4 regions of the Paenibacillus vulneris genome follow, and region 1 is predicted to be linked to each of the others. Evidence: riboswitches for the same ligand, from Rfam matches in the RefSeq annotation. Region 1 holds a riboswitch; each other region holds the start of a gene.
The links. Region 1 has a riboswitch for cyclic di-AMP ahead of ABEA66_RS05850 (C40 family peptidase). Riboswitches for the same ligand answer to the same signal wherever they lie in the genome.
Positions count from the first base shown of each region.

Region 1 (4,631 bases):
AACACCTGCCGTTATCATAACCGTGCTTCCCTGCAGCTCTCCGTCGATAATGTAATAAGGCGTCTCGAACTTACTGTTCTTCGCCAGCACATGCTTACTGATTCTCATACTTGTCACCTCCGGATATTCTACAATACGTTGCGGCGGAAGCCGTTGATAGGGACAAATGAACCAACCTGTCTGCATTAGACAGATTTAAAAAAGAAAGCTCCTCTGTCGTTATGACAAAAGGAGCTTTCTTCCCTAACGGTCTTTGTTCCGGTTTAACGCCGTGACGCTTTCGTAAGCGCCGCGGCCCTAAGATGCCGGACAGATTTGACGATATTTCCATACAGATACGGATTGGCATGGTACCTGAATAACTGATATTGCGGCTTGGTATTGGCCTCGAGCAGCCAAATTTTGTGACTCTTATCAATGGCAATGTCCAGTCCCAGCTCCGTAATGTTCGGATAATGCTTCTTCATGGCTCTGGCAATGGTAAAGGATAGCTTCTTGATCCGTTCATCCCACTGGGGGGCGTCCTTTCTTCCGATGCCAAGCGTAAGAGACAGGGCCTGGTGCAGCCGGATGGGCTTTCCTCCGCTGCTGTGGTTTGTAACGAATTGATTTTTGGCCGCTACCTTCCCCATGATTCCAAAAAATCTCCACCTGTTATTAGGTCCGATATGGAGCAGCACCCGGAAATCTACCGGGCTTCCTTTAATCCTGATCAAATCTATCCCTTGCTGAACAATATAGCTTTTGCCCTCCGTCAGCTTATTCAGCTTGTGGGAGGCATCATGTACGTTACGGTATCTGTAGGTCTTTGCAGCTGTCCTGACGATGCAGGCTCCGCCTTCTTCCCGTGATACCTTAATAATGCCTTGTCCCCTCATTCCAAGATCCGGTTTGAGAAAAAGGACCGTATGCTTTTCGATCATTTGAATGAACGTGTCCGCAGAAAACATCTCCGTCTCCGGCAACAGGGCGCGAAGCGCATCTTCACTCCAAAGCGCCTCGTGCTTCAACCATTTTCCGCCGGGATACTTAAGCAAATTTCCTTTCACTGTAGGATCTCCTCCGTGTGATGAGCAGCGGTTGAACGCCAATACATACAACCAAGCAATATGACGTTACTTATACTATTCGGCTCCAAAGGAAAGAGTACCTCGCCTGTATTCATATAGGACTGCACACTTTACCTCCAAAAATGGGCTTATAAAGCAAAGACAGATCCAACGGCAGGCTCATATGATATTATGCGGTTCCACTCTTCGAGGGCCCGGCAGACGATTATTTCAACAGAAACGGGGATGGGTCATGAGTACGGACATTACGATCGCCGCGGTCGGGGATTTTTTAATGAAATATCGACTTATTGGCAGCGCCAGAGTCACCGGAGAGAAGCGTTATTCCTTTGACGAGATATTTGAACCGGTTGCTCCCTATTTGCGTGATGCAGATCTAACCATTGGAAATCTAGAAACCACTTTTTCAGGCCCGGAGATCGGGTACACCGTATCGCGAAGAAGCGCCAAAACTGGATGGCCGCTGTTCAATTGTCCCGATTCCTTTGCCAGCACTTTAAAAAGGCTGGGATTCGACGTACTGACAACGGCAAACAACCATTGTATGGATTGCGGCATTAACGGACTGAAACGAACCCTTAAGGTGCTTGACTCCAAGGGGTTGTCGCATACGGGAACTTTCCGCACGCACAAAGATTCTCAACAATTATTGATTAAAAATGTCAAAGGAATCAAAATCGGTATTTTGTCCTATACTAAAACAACCAACCGAATCCCGGTACCAAGCGGTCAATCCTGGGCCGTCAATCGGATTAGTCCAAGCAAAATCATATCCGACATCCGAAGGCTAAAGTCGAGATCGGTGGATCTTATTATCGTATGCATGCACTTCGGAAGAGAATACAGCAAGTATCCGAATGAGGAGCAGAAGCGTTACTTCCAACTACTGTTCAAGCACGGCGCCGATATTATTCTCGGGGCGCATTCCCATGTCATCCAACCGGCTATTTTCCAGGAATCCAGGGATATTACCGGGGTCAAGAAAAAAAGGTACGCCGCTTATTCCTTGGGGAATTTCGTTTCTACCCGATTATACGGAAACGATCATACGCTGACCGGTCTTATTAACCGTCTTCATATTCGAAAGCATGACGATGGAAGGGTACAGATCGTTCAGGCCGATTTTATCCCTACATGGACTCGCAGCACCAAGATTGGAGGACGTACCGCTTTTCGGGTCGTTCCATTATTAAACACGCTGGAAAAACATCCGAACCGGAATGGAAACGAAGCGGAGCGCATGTCAAAAATGGTCCATCACTTAAAAAAGCATATTCCCAGATACCATCATCAGTCGGACTTTAAAATTCTTTAACGCTAGAATCACAAAAAATGAGGCTTTGTCTCCGCAGCTGATTCCATTGCGGGGATCATCGAAATTATACAGCTGTTAATATGGAAAAAACCTTCCAAGCGGTCCGTTATCCGGGTCCCAGGCTTGGAAGGCTTTTATTATTTTATATTCATGCTAGATTAAGGTACGTGCCCTATTATTTAATTACTCTTCTAGCGAACATAAATTTGTTTTTGTAGTAGCTCGAGTTGATATCCGAAATTTTCACGTCGGATTTGCTGTTGATGTTGTGAATCATTTTACCGTTACCGATATAGATCCCCACGTGGCCTACGTCTTTCATGCTTTTCGAGCTTCCAATGTTACCGAAGAACAGCAGGTCGCCCTTTTGCAGGTTCTTGTAGGAAGTGATTTTTGTTCCTACTTGGGCTTGATGGTCATCGTCTCTATCAACTAGAGTAACTCCAACGTTAGCGAGTTTATAAACGAGAGCCGTAAAACCGGAGCAGTCCGTTTTATATGGAGCGTGGGCCTCTTGGCGTTGTGTCCACGGAACATACTGAACTTTACCCTGCAGAGAAAGCGCCGTTTTAACAACCTTGTCCCGTTTAGCGGCAACAGATAATGTCGACGCCTTGGTGCTCGATACGGTAGATGTTGTTGCGGGAGCTGCGGATACTCCAGTTACACCGATAATCGGGCTAAGTGCCAAAGCACTTGTCAAAACAATTTTCATCAAACGATTCAAAATAAACCTCTCCTTTTTTCGGCCTGCGAGGTTAGCTGACGGATTCGGGTCAAAGGTCAATCACCCTGCCGCTGACGCGGCTTCACCCCAAAGATTGGTTCCCCCGTGCTTCTATTAGCTTCGGCCTTTATTATGATTTTGCCCTATATAACCCAAGCGGCGTTGAAACCGCGTTTCTGGTTTTTTGAGCCACTCTAGTGTAGCATGGGCACCTGGCTATTTCATGGTGCAAATTATTCCATCGGCATACCTGAGCAGCCAGAAAAAGTAGAGGATTGTAAAATATTTCAGCTTGCATAGGGGTTATTCCGCGAAAAAACAGACTTTGGATGTAAATGAAAGGGAGACCGAAATTCCGGCCTCCCCATTAATTTCCTATGAAATTGACAGCTCCAAGTGCAACCTTTTTGAAATTGATGTTTTATCGGGACTGCTGCAGCGAAGTCTGAAGCAGAGAGAACAGCTCACTAAAGCTGCCGATTTGCTCATGGGCTCCCTCCAGCTCCCCTTCTTTGCGGAAACCGGCATAATCGCAGCCGATAACCGTTAACCCGTTCTCAAGACCCGCTTCCACATCAGAGGAACGATCCCCGACCATCCAGGCCGTCTTTACGTTATAGGTTTCCAACAGCATGCGGACCAGATCCACCTTGGAACGGGTTCTGAATTCTCCGGCACTGTATAAACCTTCGAATAAAGGTCCCAGCCCTTTATGCTGAATAACATTTTTCACATAAGACTCCAGCCCATTGCTCGCTACGAACAGGCGAACGCCTTGCTCATGCAGCGCCTTCAGCGTATCCGCAACTCCATCGTACAGCCGCCCTTCCCCGCGCAGCAGACCCTGAATTTGATAGTCCAGCAGCAATTCATCTGCTCTGCGGTGCACCTGAACATCCGTATCCGGCATCACCCGCTGCCATATATGCTCGAGCAGCATCCCCAGGCTTCCCAATATTTCGCTCTCCGGCGGCGTAGGTCCCGAATAGGCTCCTTCAGCCCTCAGCTGGTCAAATGTGGCATGGTAAGCCGGCAGAAGCAGCGTTTCCGTCTGGAACAACGTCCCGTCCAAATCAAATATCATCGCTTCCGGCTTGGATAAAGTCGGTTTCATGGTTAACTCCTCCGAATGCTGTTTTCTTTTTATACATGATCATTGTCAAACGAGGCTTTCCTAAGCATTAAGCTCATAGGGAAGTCATAGCGGACGTGTAAAGTATCCTTTAGACATCATAATTCCAATAATCTCCACGTGTCAATGCAGCCTTGTGAATCCGAGCAATTCATCTCACTTTAAGCATATTTATTGTTTATCAATCCATTCTGGATATGGATGGAACGATGGTTGAACCATACATATGTAATGAAGCGCCTAGTTAACAAAATCCATCAGATTGCGGGTGATGCAAATGGTGAAATTTTGTTCAAAATGTAATGAAAAGATGAGTGACGGAGACATTGTCTGTAAGTATTGCGGAACCTTCTTAAGCTCAACGGATCAAGCCGCATCCCCACCTGA
Region 1 covers NZ_BAABJG010000006.1:99,245-103,875, forward strand. The annotation lists gene ABEA66_RS05835 (M14 family metallopeptidase) at 1-108, opposite strand, end outside; gene ABEA66_RS05840 (YheC/YheD family protein) at 264-1,049, opposite strand; gene ABEA66_RS05845 (CapA family protein) at 1,303-2,385, shown strand; gene ABEA66_RS05850 (C40 family peptidase) at 2,561-3,112, opposite strand; cyclic di-AMP (ydaO/yuaA leader) riboswitch at 3,118-3,248, opposite strand; gene ABEA66_RS05855 (HAD family hydrolase) at 3,534-4,226, opposite strand; gene ABEA66_RS36310 (zinc-ribbon domain-containing protein) at 4,522-4,631, shown strand, end outside.

Region 2 (4,631 bases), on a different contig from region 1:
CATCGGCACAAGTCGCCCTTTCCTCTCGCGAAGCCCAGAACGACTTGCTGGAGCGAATGCTCGAAGGGGAGAACCTTCGGCTCGCATACAAGCGAGTGATCCAAAACGGAGGAGCACCCGGCGTGGACGGTGTAACGATAGCCGAGCTACAAGCTTATAAAAAAGCCCCTTGGAAAGCATCCCAAGGGGCTTCGTGGACCTCTATGCAGTATAGATTTGCTTTCTTATTGTTGTGTCAAAGGGGCCCATACAGTTGTGTTAACCCAGTTGCCATTAAGTTTATATTTGAAATCTGCCCCCATAGATAATCCAACGGTTACTATTAACCCTGGTTCAGACTCATTAAAATTGAAAGTAGTCAGTGTACCCCAATCTGAAGCTTTATAGTTGTATGTGTTGTAAATAATTGTGTCACCACCAACTATGCCATATGCTACTGCTTTAACTCGTGGTTGTCCTGCTTGTTCAGTGATATCATAGCCTGATTTCCCTGTAATATTTTGAATAACTGTTCCATTAGTTCTGAAACCGGCAAAACCCGCCCAATTTACACTAATCGTTCCAGTTGCATATACACAAGCTTGTATATAACTATTATTCTCGCAACCATTTCCACCATAGGTTATACTGGAACCTGCAACTTTAGAATTTCGATTTGCAGGAATAATAAATTCGCCAGTTGCTTTTGCATTTTGAATAAGTCTTTCTAGTTCTGCAGCACCACCTTTTAATTCCTGTCTAGTAATCGTTAGCTCAACACCATCTTTTTTGACTACTTGTTCGAAAGTGTTTAGCACTTCCAACCCGAGAACTTTTTGCTTACTGGTACCTTCCTGCGCTAAAGCAGATCCAGCAAAGAGGGTAAAAGCAAATACACAAGCCAAAGATAACCTACCAATTCTACGAATAATACCTGCTACCATAATAATTACCTCCTTTATCAATATATGGTAATTATATCCTATTAAATTTACAATATCTACCTAAAATTATAATATTTATTATATTTTGTTGTATAATAGATTAATCCTTTAATCTTAACAAGTGAAAGGTGGGTATTAATATGTATTATTTAATAACCCCAGCTGGAATAATTTTGTCAATATTTTTTTTACTTGTGGTATTATTAATCATTAGGTTATTAATCAACATCAACAATCGATCCAAATAAGATAATAATCACGAAAATAAAAAACGTTGAGTTGATCCTTCTATCTGGAAGATGTAGCCAGGCGTGACTACAGCTCGCTCTTCCGGTTTTCCGATTGAAGCCCAACTCGTCGGGCATTGCTGGAAAAGGCTGCAGGCAGCCGTGGCAGCAACCCGGCTTCTTCTGGACGAAGTAAGGCCTGATGATTGTCCGGTGGCGGCGGCTGTAGGAAGAAAATATAAAGTAATAAAAAAACAGCGGCAGTCTAGATGATAGCCGCTGTTTCGATTTATGGAATAATCTCTGAATGCTAGAAGGATCAACAAAACAGTTAAAATTACTATAATCGTTTAAATATCTCCATTTCTTTTTGAACCTGGGGTACGTGGGACTGATCTGCCCATGGTGAAGAATGTAACTTCTTACACCAGGGGATTCTGGAAGGGGCACTTTTCTTGTTACGACCACTCTTTTCTTCCCCGTACCAACAATGACCATAGAACGTTTTTACCGACAAACCAAAACTCGCCATCGTTTTATGACGGGAAGACGAAGTTGGAATGAATTATATTCTTCGCAACGGCGAGTATATCGTTCTGGTTGAATCTTTCCGCTCGGTTTGGCTCGGATCCATATGAAAGATATAAAGAACAATGTACTCAATGGAATGCACGTCTCAACGAAAGTGTAATGCGCCGGCGCTTTCGCCGAAATCCAGAAAGTTACTTAAAGCAACTTGAGGAAAAATATAGTGCGTTGGTTATTCCGTCGTAGTTTTTTTGAGGGAGGGAGATCGATCTGAAATGGTTGCACTTCTCTTCCTCTCTCTTCTTGGTTTGATACGCTTAATAATTAGCCAATTTTTCAAGAAGCTCCATTAAGTAACTTTCAAATTGTATTTGGAAGTATTTTTTTTATAAAGCAATCCCTTATAGTTCATAGAATCTTCTTTAGCTTTTACACTATACGAAATAAATCCTTCACAGTAAGAGTTCCCTTCTTAATAACCGGAGGGAACTATCCCCTTTTTTCAATAAAGAAAGCAATTTGATAAAAAACGATGCGAGATGCACGGCTGTAGAAATGTATGCGCTATTTTGACTAAAGGAGAACAGAAATTGGTTTATTTATCGGGACGCGTCACATTTACAACGGAATCATTAGAAAGTAATATTCAATCGTTGCTTGAATAATTTCATAAAGCTTAATCTTCGAAAGAAGAGCGGGGGACCCATCATTAAGGGGTGAATCCTATTGCGTAGAGCAAAGGAAGGGCATGCTTCTCACAGCCCTAATCCGACAGCTAACCTCGTCAGCGGAAGTGAGAAGGAGAGATGAACACAGGACTCTTGCCTTGTGTTTTTTGTGTTGTTACAGGACATATTAAACACTAAGATGGTTTATTACGCCAATTCTTTTGTTATCGGGGTGCACGCAGTGTGACAACAGATTCATTAAAAAGAGTTATTTTCGGCAGGCCGCTGAAATCCAATGAGCTGGAGCAAGAAAAGATGCCGGTTTGGAAGGCGCTTCCGATATTATCGTCGGACGCCTTGTCGTCAGTGGCTTATGGAACGGAACAGATTCTGATTGCGCTGGCCGCAGTTGGATCGGTTGCAGCCTTTGCTTATTCCCTGCCGATAGCGATCGCTATTATTTTGCTAATCACGATCCTGGTTATCAGCTACAGACAGGTCATCGACGCTTATCCTCAAGGCGGCGGAGCGTATATGGTTTCCAAGGAAAACCTGGGGATGGCGTTCGGAAGATTAACCGGTGTGTCGTTGTTGATTGACTATACGCTGACGGTTGCGGTTTCCGTATCCGCCGGAGTGCAGGCTATTACGTCCGCCTTTCCTGCTGCGATCCCTTATATTGTACCGATCGCCCTGTTCCTGGTTTGGCTCATGGTATGGTTAAACCTGAGAGGGACCTCCGAATCCGGAACGGTATTTGCCTTCCCGACGTATTTCTTTATTCTCTGTGTGCTGGTATTGATCGGCAAAGGGATATTTGATTTGATCACGGGCGCCAGTCATGCGAATGCCATTCATGTTATTCCGGGAGCAGCACCGGCGGGACTGACGATGTTCGTTTTGTTAAAGGCTTTCTCCTCCGGTTGTTCTGCGGTTACCGGGATTGAGGCGATTTCGGATGCGGTGCCGCATTTTAAAACTCCTTCCAAGGACAATGCCAAGAAGACCTTGCTGTCGCTGGGGATTTTGCTGGCCATTATCTTCGGCGGGGTTACCATCCTGACCATGGCATATGGCGTAACGCCGGATCCGAGAGGGCATACCTCCGTGCTGTCCATGGTAACGGAGAGTGCATTTGGCCGCGGTGCCATGTACTATGGGACGCAAATCGCGACGATGATGATTTTGACACTCGCTGCAAATACGAGCTTTAACGGCTTTCCCATTCTGGCATCGATCATGGCTCAAGACAAGAACTTCCCGAGAATGTTCGCTAACCGTGGAGACCGCTTGTCCTTCCATTTTGGGATTGTTACCTTGGGCGTCTTGGCCAGCCTTCTGCTGATCGCCTTCAGAGGAAAGACCGATGCACTGATTCCTTTATACGCCATCGGTGTCTTCTTGTCCTTCACGCTGGCTCAGAGCGGCCTGGTCCGCAAATGGTTCCGGGAGAAGCAAAAGGGTTGGCAGGGCCGGCTCTTGATTAACGGCTTGGGGGCTCTGGTCTCGTTCGCTGTTCTCATTATTTTTTGCGTGACCAAATTTGTGGAAGGCGCCTGGATTGTCATTATTTTGACGCCGATTCTCTTATGGTTTATTACCAAAATTTACGACCATTACGAGGATGTCGCGGATCAGCTTCGCATCAACCTGGATGAGCCGCTTCCCCATAGGGAATCGATCATCATTATCCCGATCGCAGGGATTCACCGGGTGGTTGCCGCCACGATTTCTTATGCCAAGACGCTGTCGCCCAACGTAGTCGCTTTCTATATCTCGTTTTCCGATGAAGATGAGGAAAAGATGGAGAAGAAATGGGAGCAATGGAATCCCGGGGTACGGCTGGTCGTATTCCGGTCCCGGTACCGGACGATTGTGAAGCCGCTGGTCGATTTCATCGAGCGGATCGACGCGCACGTCAAAGAAAAGCAGACCATCATGGTGCTGCTTCCCCAATTCGTAGCGAAAAAATGGTGGCACCGCCTGCTCCATAACCAATCCGCTTATCGCATTCGGTCCCGGCTGCTGAAGGAGAAGGACGTTGTCGTAGCTACCGTTCCCTTCCATTTAAGCGAATAAAGAAGAGAGAGCTGTTAGGCTCTCTCTTCTTTAGTGTCTTCCTCTTTATTAGGTTCATTCGGGACGACGATATAGCTATGTTCATTGGTCTTGACGGACCAATCCTCTTGCGAACTGAAGAGCTCGTTTAACAGGGTGTTGATTTCCATGGAGACTCACTCCTTCATTCTGTATCGGCCTATTCAGCATAGTCCCTGCTTCTTAAG
Region 2 covers NZ_BAABJG010000029.1:255,280-259,910, forward strand. The annotation lists partial or broken gene ABEA66_RS25990 (group II intron reverse transcriptase/maturase) at 1-191, shown strand, start outside; gene ABEA66_RS25995 (hypothetical protein) at 225-923, opposite strand; gene ABEA66_RS26000 (hypothetical protein) at 1,235-1,423, shown strand; cyclic di-AMP (ydaO/yuaA leader) riboswitch at 2,342-2,483, shown strand; gene ABEA66_RS26005 (APC family permease) at 2,590-4,425, shown strand; gene ABEA66_RS26010 (hypothetical protein) at 4,440-4,574, opposite strand.
Region 2: linked by a shared signal. The riboswitch ahead of ABEA66_RS26005 (APC family permease) and the one ahead of ABEA66_RS05850 (C40 family peptidase) in region 1 are both predicted to bind cyclic di-AMP.

Region 3 (4,631 bases), on a different contig from region 1:
AGGCGAAGCCAGTTACAAGGTGACTGACGTCACTTCGCGTGCCGACGTTGAAGCATTGGCGGATGAAACCATTCAAACCTATGGACAAATCGACATCTTGATTAATAATGCCGGGATCATGCCGCTCTCGTTTTTCAGGAATTTAAAGGTCGATGAATGGGAACGAATGATTGATGTGAACATTAAAGGTGTCCTCTATGGGATGGCAGCAGTGTACAAACATATGGAAGAACGCAATGAGGGACATATTATTAATTTCTCCTCCATTGCAGGGCACATCCTCTTCCCGTCGAGCTCTATTTATAGTGCTACCAAGCATGCCGTTCGGGTGTTAACGGAAGGCATGCGAACCGAACTGGGGGCTAAACAAAATATTCGGACGACCCTCATTTCCCCTGGGGCAGTAGAAACCGAGCTGTATGATACCATTACGGATAACTCGATTTATCCCGCGCTCGAGAAATTGGGGAGTCAGGAATGGAACCAACTTGACCCTAACGACATTGCCAAAACGATATTGTTTGCAATCCAGCAGCCGACTAACGTGACAATTAACGAGTTGATTGTCCGCCCCACATCGCAAAGCTTATAAAACGGTGCCGCCCAACTTCCATTAGTGGTGAAGTTGGGCGGCGATTTCATTACTACATAATTTTTAATTACGTGAAACAAAAAAAGGCATCCATGGCAGGATGCCTTCCTTCTACGTTTCCCCCTATAAATCAACTGCTCAAGCTTCTCCCCCGCGGCATGTCGGGAAGCTCATTTACAGAGACAATAGCCTCTGATTTTTTCTTGGGCCGCTTCCAATACTGCTCGTTTCCGGGCAAATCATCGAACCAGGCTGCATCCTTGGGGCAGTCCATTATCATGAATTTGCCGTATTGATCCTCGCGGGACTGATGATATTTTAAATAAGCCTTGCCGTTCTCTATCGCCAAAATCTCGATTTTTCCGGACGTGTGGCTCATGGATAACCGGATTCTTTTTCCCAAGCCGGAGGTTCTTGCTTTAGCCTGCTCGACAATCCGGTACACCTCCTGCAGCGAGAGGACAAAATCGCGATTCCCGGCAACGGGACGATTAATAAAGAAATAATAAGGAGTCACGCCTGCCCACGAGAGCTTGTCAAGCAGCTCGGCCAAGACGGCCGGGTTATCATTGATTCCTTTAAGAATCGGCGTTTGATTGACGACGATAGCGCCCGCCTGATGCAGCGCCTCGAAGCCCCGCTTGGCTTCAGGTGTGATCTCGCGAGGATGGTTAATATGAGCCATAACATAAATGCGCTTGTCGGCTGTGGAATATTGGCGAATGGTATCAAGCAACGCCTCATCCTCATAAATTCGCATCGGATTAAACACGGGGATTTTGGAGCCCAGCCGTATAATTTGCACATGCTCGATGGCTCTTAGCCGTTCCAGGATAGAGGCAAGCTTAGGCGTAGCAAGAATCAAGCTGTCGCCGCCCGTTAGCAGCACATTGTTGATTTCGGGGTGGGCGGCGATATAGTCCAGGCCCGGATTGACGTCGGACAGCGCTTCCTTGACATCGTTGCGAAACAACCGTTTGCGGAAGCAGTACCGGCAATAGGCACCGCACACCTCCGATACGATGAGCAGCGCCGTCGTCTTATACTTATGCTGGCACCCGGGGACCACATAGTTCGTATCCTCGTCGGATGCATCCCAACGGCCGTATTCGGACAATTCCCCTTCATTCGGAATGACCAGCTTTTTGATAGGATCGCTCGGGTCGCTCCAGTCTATCAGCTTCAGGTAATAATCGTTCACGCGAAACACGAACTTATCCGTTATTTGCTGCAGTTTCTTTCTATCCTGCTCCGGGATTTCCGTGATTTTGTTAATATCGGTAATATATTTCGGTTGCGGCATGGGGGATCCTCCTTGAATTGACAGATTGTTTAGGCTGCAGTGCACCTGCTTTCCTGCGGGCTTGGCTTCCTCCTTACTCTTTTCCCTGTACTAACTGAATGTCTGGCAGCATCCCTCCCTCGCTCTTAATATGAAAATTGTTTTTTTGCCATAATAAGTAAAATTTTATAATTATTGGTTTAGATAACAACAAAAAGACCCGAGCAGCAACAGGGCCTTTGTACTTTAGACTGCTTGCATGCAGTCCGGTACAACGCCGACTATCGCTCAATTCGGGTCCATTCAGCCAAAATAAAAAGACCCGAAACCACGGGTCAATGAATGCAATACAGCATGCATAAAAATTCAATTTGACCCATCCACTGCTGACGAGGTTAGCTGCCGGGCTCGGGAAAGATGGTTCCCTACATGCAAATCATGATTCGCCCCAAAAAGTGGTTCCCCCGCTTTCCGATGAATAAACCGGAAATTAAGCGTATTCTTATCATACACTACGGTCAAGGTTGAGTCAAATTGTATCAGGAGAATTTTGGGATCCCAACGGCTTCATTGCTCTCTCAGTACAATACCCCACAGGGTACATTGCCCTAATGAAAAGAGGCAGCCCCGGCGATCGGGACTACCTCTAATGTACCGTTTAGTTCAACGTCTTCAAAAACCGCTTGGCCTGGCCGCCCGGCGTTTCGAATAACTCATACACATTGACCGATATCGGGAATTCGAACTGCTCGCTCTGAATATTATTCGTTACAATATTTTGAATGCCGCTGACCAGCCTCTGCGCTCCGGTAAAGCTTCCATCCGCCGTTCCCAGCACACGGCCCAGCTTGTCGACGACCTCAAAATGCAGCTTGGAGAAATTGGAATCGACCACCACATTTTCCGCCTGCTTGATCTCCAGCTCCAGCTTCATTTTATAGGAGTATGAGCTGTTGGTAGCCAGGTAGTTCGTGCCTACCGTGGAATTAACCAGCCTGATGTCAAAAGGATACAGCTGCATCGTATCGGAATCCGTCTCCTTCTGCAGCGCCGTTTGTACGGAAGCGACAGCGACTTTGTACGGAGCCGCCGTCTGGCTGTCGAGCAGCCTCAAGACAAGCCCCTCTCCCGCTTCGGTTTGCGGCACGTTAAACGCATAGCTTACGACATAGCTCAACCCCGGATTCATTGAAGCGGATACCTCCGTCTGGCGAACACCGGAATAGGCTGCACCGCCGCTGCCCACAAGCTCCGCATCAAAGGCGGGTGTCGGTATCGGCTTATCGCTTGTGCTGGTAAGGATAAACTTACCGACCGCCGTTTTGTAGCCTTCTCCCGGATTCTGGGTCATATGAAGCTCCATCAGCGACACCTGCGTATGATCCAGAATTTTGGAGAGAGGATCTACCGCGATCGGCGTCCCCATAGCATAAGCCGATGACACAGCGGAACCGGCTTGATTCCCGTAAGGCAGCGAGACGGCCACTCTGCCGATGTCGATAGCGACTCCCGCTTTCCCGCTTGTTCCGGAAGCTTGAGAGCCGCTTGCCTGAGAGCTTGCAGGCAGGAACAGGTCGGTTGTCATCACGAGCAGCCGGGCCGGATTTACATTGCTTTCGAGCGGAATCGCAAAATGAATATATTGCTTCTCCCCGGGCTCCAGCCCGACCGCATCCTTTTCCGTCCTTACGCCGGTGTACGTCTTCTCTGCACGCGCATCGATTCGAAAATCAGGAATCGTTTCCCGCCCTCCGGCTGGATTCTCAGCCAAAAGCGTAACGACCGCTACGGGCCCTTTCTCCGTATTCTGTCTCTCATAACCGACCGGCGTATAGGTCAGGTCGGAGTTGATTCCAGGGATAGAGAAGGCTGTTCCCCACGCTAGTTCCTTGCCGGGAAGCGCGCTCCCGGTTGACGGGTACCATACTTCCGAGCCAAGCGGAAGACTCAGTAAGACGGTCTCCGCCTTAGGATAAGCATAAGGATCGACCTTCACAAAGGACAGTCCGGCAAGCTTCATTGAAGCCTTGCTGTCCACCGTGCTCATGTAGACCAGCTCGCCAATCTCCATAGGCTTGAGCGCCTTCTTGTTATCCGAGCTGGCATCCAGCGTGTATTCGACGCCATCCTGCGTCTGTACCCGAAGCTCGTAATCCGGTATACGCTGCTTCGCGGAGGCTCCGTTATACAGCCGCACGGTAACGGCAATACGGCTGCCGTCCGGCGTAGACTCTACGGAGACGCTTTTTACAGCAGCCTGGATCGCCTCCGTCAAATGGTTGCTTACCGCCTCCTCGGCAGATGCGGCAGAAGCCGCAGGAAGCTGGATGCCTCCCTGCATGAGGAGTGCTGTTCCCAGCACGACAGACGCCAGCGTCTTTTTCCATCGTTTGCTCATATGTCATGACCCTCGCTTTCTGATTATTTCGCCTTCTGCTGCTCTTGAGGAGCCGCTCCTGAAGGGGCAGGCGTTGCCTGGGTTGCAGCTTCGACTTTTTGCCCGTCCTTAAGCTGATGCTGTCCGGTCGTGACGAGCTTTTCGCCTTCCTTCACGCCTTCCAGCACTTCCTGATACGAGCCGTTGATTCTGCCGAGCTTTATTTGGCGCTTCTGGTACGTATCTCCTTGAAGGACGAACACATAGGTTCCGCCCTCTTCGCGGATAATGCTCAGCGTCGGCACAACAACGACCTTCTCTTCATCCTCTGTCGTCAATTGAACCATGACGCGCGTTCCCGGGGTGATGCGATGGTCCGG
Region 3 covers NZ_BAABJG010000010.1:136,335-140,965, forward strand. The annotation lists gene ABEA66_RS10785 (SDR family oxidoreductase) at 1-592, shown strand, start outside; gene ABEA66_RS10790 (KamA family radical SAM protein) at 723-1,895, opposite strand; cyclic di-AMP (ydaO/yuaA leader) riboswitch at 2,244-2,381, opposite strand; gene ABEA66_RS10795 (hypothetical protein) at 2,533-4,272, opposite strand; gene ABEA66_RS10800 (efflux RND transporter periplasmic adaptor subunit) at 4,296-4,631, opposite strand, start outside.
Region 3: linked by a shared signal. The riboswitch ahead of ABEA66_RS10790 (KamA family radical SAM protein) and the one ahead of ABEA66_RS05850 (C40 family peptidase) in region 1 are both predicted to bind cyclic di-AMP.

Region 4 (4,631 bases), on a different contig from region 1:
TGGACGGCGGCAAAGGGCAGATTTCGGCGGCCGTCGATGTGCTTGAAAATGAGCTGGGGCTATATATCCCGGTCTGCGGCCTTGTTAAGGACGCCAAGCATAAAACGGCGGAGCTGATGACGGGAGACCCGCCCGAGGTCGTTCCGCTTCCCAGGGACAGCCAGGAATTTTACTTGCTCCAGCGGATTCAAGATGAGGTCCACCGTTTCGCGATCACCTTCCATCGGGAGACGCGCGCGAAGTCGATGGTCGTATCGACTCTGGATTCCATTCCAGGCATCGGGGAGAAGCGGCGCAAGGCGCTCTTGAAGCACTTCGGCTCTCTTAAAAAAATAAAAGAAGCCGGCATTGAGGATTTCCGGCCTCTTGGAATCGGGGAAAAGCTGGCTTCGCAAATTTTGCGGTCGCTGAACGGCGAAACGGAAGAGCCGCTTCAAGAAGATGAGAGCGGTGAAGAAAATCAGCAGGAAGCCAACGCCATCGAATAGGTTGGCGGAAGCTTCCTGCTTTTTGACATTATAACCGGGAGGAATCTAATGACTCGTACGGAGGGTCGGAGGGTTCCTCTTTGCTTTGGCATGGAGCCAAGCGACGGCCAGGCCCACCAGCCCGGGGAAGAGGATATAGAAGATGCCGGTGATGAGAAACGGCGTGCCCTTCAAGTCCAATAGCGACAAGCCCATCAGGATGCTGTCCATCGTTGCGTGAGCGAAGAGTACGGTCATCAAGCTGTATTTCAAAAAGGCATAGCCAAAAATGATTCCGATGATCGTTACCTCAATAAAACGCGTATAGACCGGGTAGATAGGGTACTGCGTATGACTGAGCGCCCAAATCATGCTCGGCAGCAGCACTGCAAGGAACCGGTTGCGAACGAGCTTCATGAAGAAGGCGATGCCGAACAGCCGGTAGATGGCTTCCTCGGATATCGCCGCTGCCCATGCCATTAGAGGAAAAGCCGCGGGCCATGACATGTTCAGGACGGAATCGGCAGGGTCGTTCACGGACCAGACATCAAAGTATTCGCCCGCTATGAAAAATAACGTTTGCTGCACGGCCAGGATGAAAATGCAGAGCAAATACCCCCGAATCATTGAGCTGCGGATATGCCCCCCAAAGGATTCGTCCCTCCAAACAGGCCAGGTAATCCAGCCCTGCCTCTGCCATAGCTGACGTCCCGCCTGAAACGAAAAATAGACGCTGACAGCCATGATAACAGTAACAATATTAATAAACCAAAGGTTAAACATAGCGCCCCAATCGGAAGGCCCATTGGAATGCATGGTCCGGAATGCCGGAAGCATGTTGAAATTGTTGAAAATATAAATCGCAACAAAAATGAAGGTTAAAAAGATCCCGCGCCGAAAGGTCCATTCTTTACGGTATCGAATCATAAGGAATACAGCCGCAGCCGCCATGATGAGAGAAGCTCCGAGACTAATCCGGGTCATCAAGGAAGCATTGTCATTCTGCTGTTCCTTCCACTCGGCAAAGGACGCAGGTATGGAAAACGCCGTATGGAAGGCCGTGACCTTTCCGCCGTCTACCGACAAGCTTAACCTAAGCTTGGCTTCTCCTATTTGTTTGTCTTTACTCTCAAATAGGTAAGGCATACCGCGACCGTTCGTTACAGGCGGTTCCGGCTCGGTTACCGGATGGATTCTCGTGAAATCGGATAGCGTGTAGCCCTGGTCCTTCAACGCTTGCTCCGCTATCGCCAATGAGTCTCCCAATGAGGCAACAGTCTGCTTTTTGCTCGAGGGAGCGTAGTACGCGTTCCAGCCCATTATATTTAAGTTGGTAAAGTTAACCTCTACGTAATAGGTAGCAAGGTTCGAATTGTCGTTAATTTCCACCTCAAAATAATCGATAGGATAGGCGGCAAAGCGCTTGACATATTCATCGAGCAGCTCCGCTTTTTGCAGATAGCCGCTTCGATCGGAATGAGACTGAAACAAGGTGCCGGTACGATAATCGGCCGAGAGCCCGAAGCGCTCCTGAACGAACCGGACGGCCGCCTCTGCTGCCTGCTGCTTCGTAACCGTTGGGAGGGAGGCCTCCTGTACTTGCTCAACCGATTCATCCTGGAGCCAGGAAGAGATGGCGGCGATCGATACATACAAAATAATTCCAAAAAGTGCCAAAATGAGAAGAGGGAAGTCGGTTTGACGTTTTACCATGCCATGTCTCCTTACTTAGAATTAGAAGCTTACATTATGCTTATAAAATGGTGAGGATATGTCATTGTATTCATTAAACTTAGCACACATGCCCGGCCAAAATCCAATGAAATTCAGAGCAAGAAGGGGAAAATCGTTGAAAAGCGAAGCGCCGGCTCTATCAGCTTCATCCTAAGTATTCTAATAATCCGAATATTACCCGTTTTCGAGTAAAAGCGACTTTGTGATTACAAGCAAAGCACATTATAATTCATATCAATTGAATAAAAAGCCGAATTTCTTTTTGAAAACGGGGGAACCATGAGTAATAAGGGGTGAATTCGATTCCATTTCGCGAGATGGAATTGATAGGGTACCTGTGCGTCCGAATCCGTCAGCTAACCTCGTAGGCTTTGTTGCAGGAACCTGTATAGGCATTGGGTTTCCAGTGTCTTTTTTATTGCCTGAAAACCGAAATTGAGGTGAACGATGAAGCCCGTAACCAAAAAAATTCAACTCACACCGCCGCAAATATTAGTTATCGGCTTTGCATTGATTATTCTTGCCGGAGCCATGCTCCTGTCCCTCCCGGTCGCCTCGGCTACAGGCAAGCCCTTGCGCTTTCTGGATGCGTTGTTTACCGCGACATCGGCCACCTGTGTGACAGGGCTCGTCGTTGTGGATACGGGAACGTTTTTTTCGAAATTCGGGCAAATTGTCATCATCTTGCTGATCCAGGTCGGCGGTCTGGGCTTTATGACGATGGCGACCCTGTTTGCTTTTGCGCTAAAAAAGCGAATTTCCTTGAAAGAACGGTTAATCCTGCAGGAAGCGATGAATCAGGGAAGCATGGAAGGGATCGTCAGGTTGATCCGCCGGGTCATTCGATACTCACTCACAATTGAACTCGCTGCGGCAGTGATTTTCTCGATTCGATGGTCGTTGGAGCTGGGCCCGGCCAAAGGGATTTATTTTGGCTTCTGGCATGCGATCTCCTTCTTCAACAATGCCGGCTTTGACCTGTTCGGATCGGTCTATGGTCCGTTCACGAGTCTTACCTCATATGTCAATGACCCCGTCGTCAATATCGTTTCAATGGGGCTTATCATTCTGGGAGGTCTTGGGTTTGTAGTCATGTCGGACGTGATGGACTACAGGAACCACCGGCGGCTGTCGCTGCATTCCAAGGTGGTCTTGAGCGCGACAGGCTTGCTTATCCTTATTGGTGCACTCGTCATCTTTATATTTGAATTTACGAATGCCAAAACCTTAGGCTCACTGACGTGGGGAGGCAAGATCTGGGCAGCCTTCTTCCAATCGGTAACTCCGCGCACGGCGGGAGCCAATACGGTAGATTTGGGAAGCCTGCGCCAGGCGACGCAGTTTTTCATGATCATCCTGATGTTTATAGGCGCTTCTCCTGGCTCCACCGGGGGCGGGATCAAGACGACCACCTTCACGACGCTGATTGGCGCGATGATAGCTATGGTCCGGGGGAAGGAAGACATTGTCCTGTTTCATTACCGTTTGGGTAAGGACCGTATTTTGAAAGCTATTACGCTTACGATGATCGCCTTGTTTATGGTCATCTTCGTTGCGATGATTTTGTCCACGACGGAAAACCATCCATTCCTGATGATTTTGTTCGAGGTGACCTCCGCCTTCGGCACGGTTGGCTTGACGATGGGAATGACGACGGATTTGACCGATGTCGGCAAAATATTGATTTGCCTGATGATGTTTGCAGGCCGTCTCGGTCCTTTGACGCTGGCATATGCGCTTGGGCCAAAAACCGAAAAAGAATTATACAGATACCCGGAAGGGAAAATAACCATCGGATAGGGGAAAAGTTAAGACAATGAAACGTAGTCAGTATGCAGTGATTGGGCTGGGGAGATTCGGATCGAGTTTGGCCAGGGAGCTGGTGGATCTCGGATACGAGGTTTTGGGCATCGATAAGGATGAGGAAGCCGTAGAGGAGATGAGCGATGTCTTGACGCATGTCGTCGTCGCGGATTCTACAGATGAAGATGTGTTGAAGTCGCTAGGCATGCGTAATTTTGATTGTGCGGTCGTCTCCATCGGGGATGATATTCAGGCAAGCATTTTGACAGCGATCCTGCTCAAGGACCTTGGTGTCAAGATGGTGGTCACGAAGGCGCTCTCCGAGCTTCACGGGAAGGTGCTGAACAAGATCGGCGTTGACCGGGTGATCTTCCCGGAGCGGGATATGGGGATTCGCGTAGCGCATCAGCTGGTTTCACCGAACCTGCTCGATTATATCGAGCTGTCCAAAGATTATACCATCGCAGAGCTGTCGGTACCTAAGCGCTTATCCGGCCGGACGCTCAAGGAGCTGGACCCTCGGGCCAAATACGGGTGCAGTGTCGTCGCTATCAATAAGAAGCACGGCGTCATTATTGCTCCGACCGCTGTAGATACGCTGGATGAACAGGACATTATGGTCATCAT
Region 4 covers NZ_BAABJG010000021.1:288,965-293,595, reverse strand. The annotation lists gene uvrC (excinuclease ABC subunit UvrC) at 1-488, shown strand, start outside; gene ABEA66_RS19635 (CPBP family intramembrane glutamic endopeptidase) at 534-2,180, opposite strand; cyclic di-AMP (ydaO/yuaA leader) riboswitch at 2,440-2,587, shown strand; gene ABEA66_RS19630 (TrkH family potassium uptake protein) at 2,649-4,001, shown strand; gene ABEA66_RS19625 (potassium channel family protein) at 4,018-4,631, shown strand, end outside.
Region 4: linked by a shared signal. The riboswitch ahead of ABEA66_RS19630 (TrkH family potassium uptake protein) and the one ahead of ABEA66_RS05850 (C40 family peptidase) in region 1 are both predicted to bind cyclic di-AMP.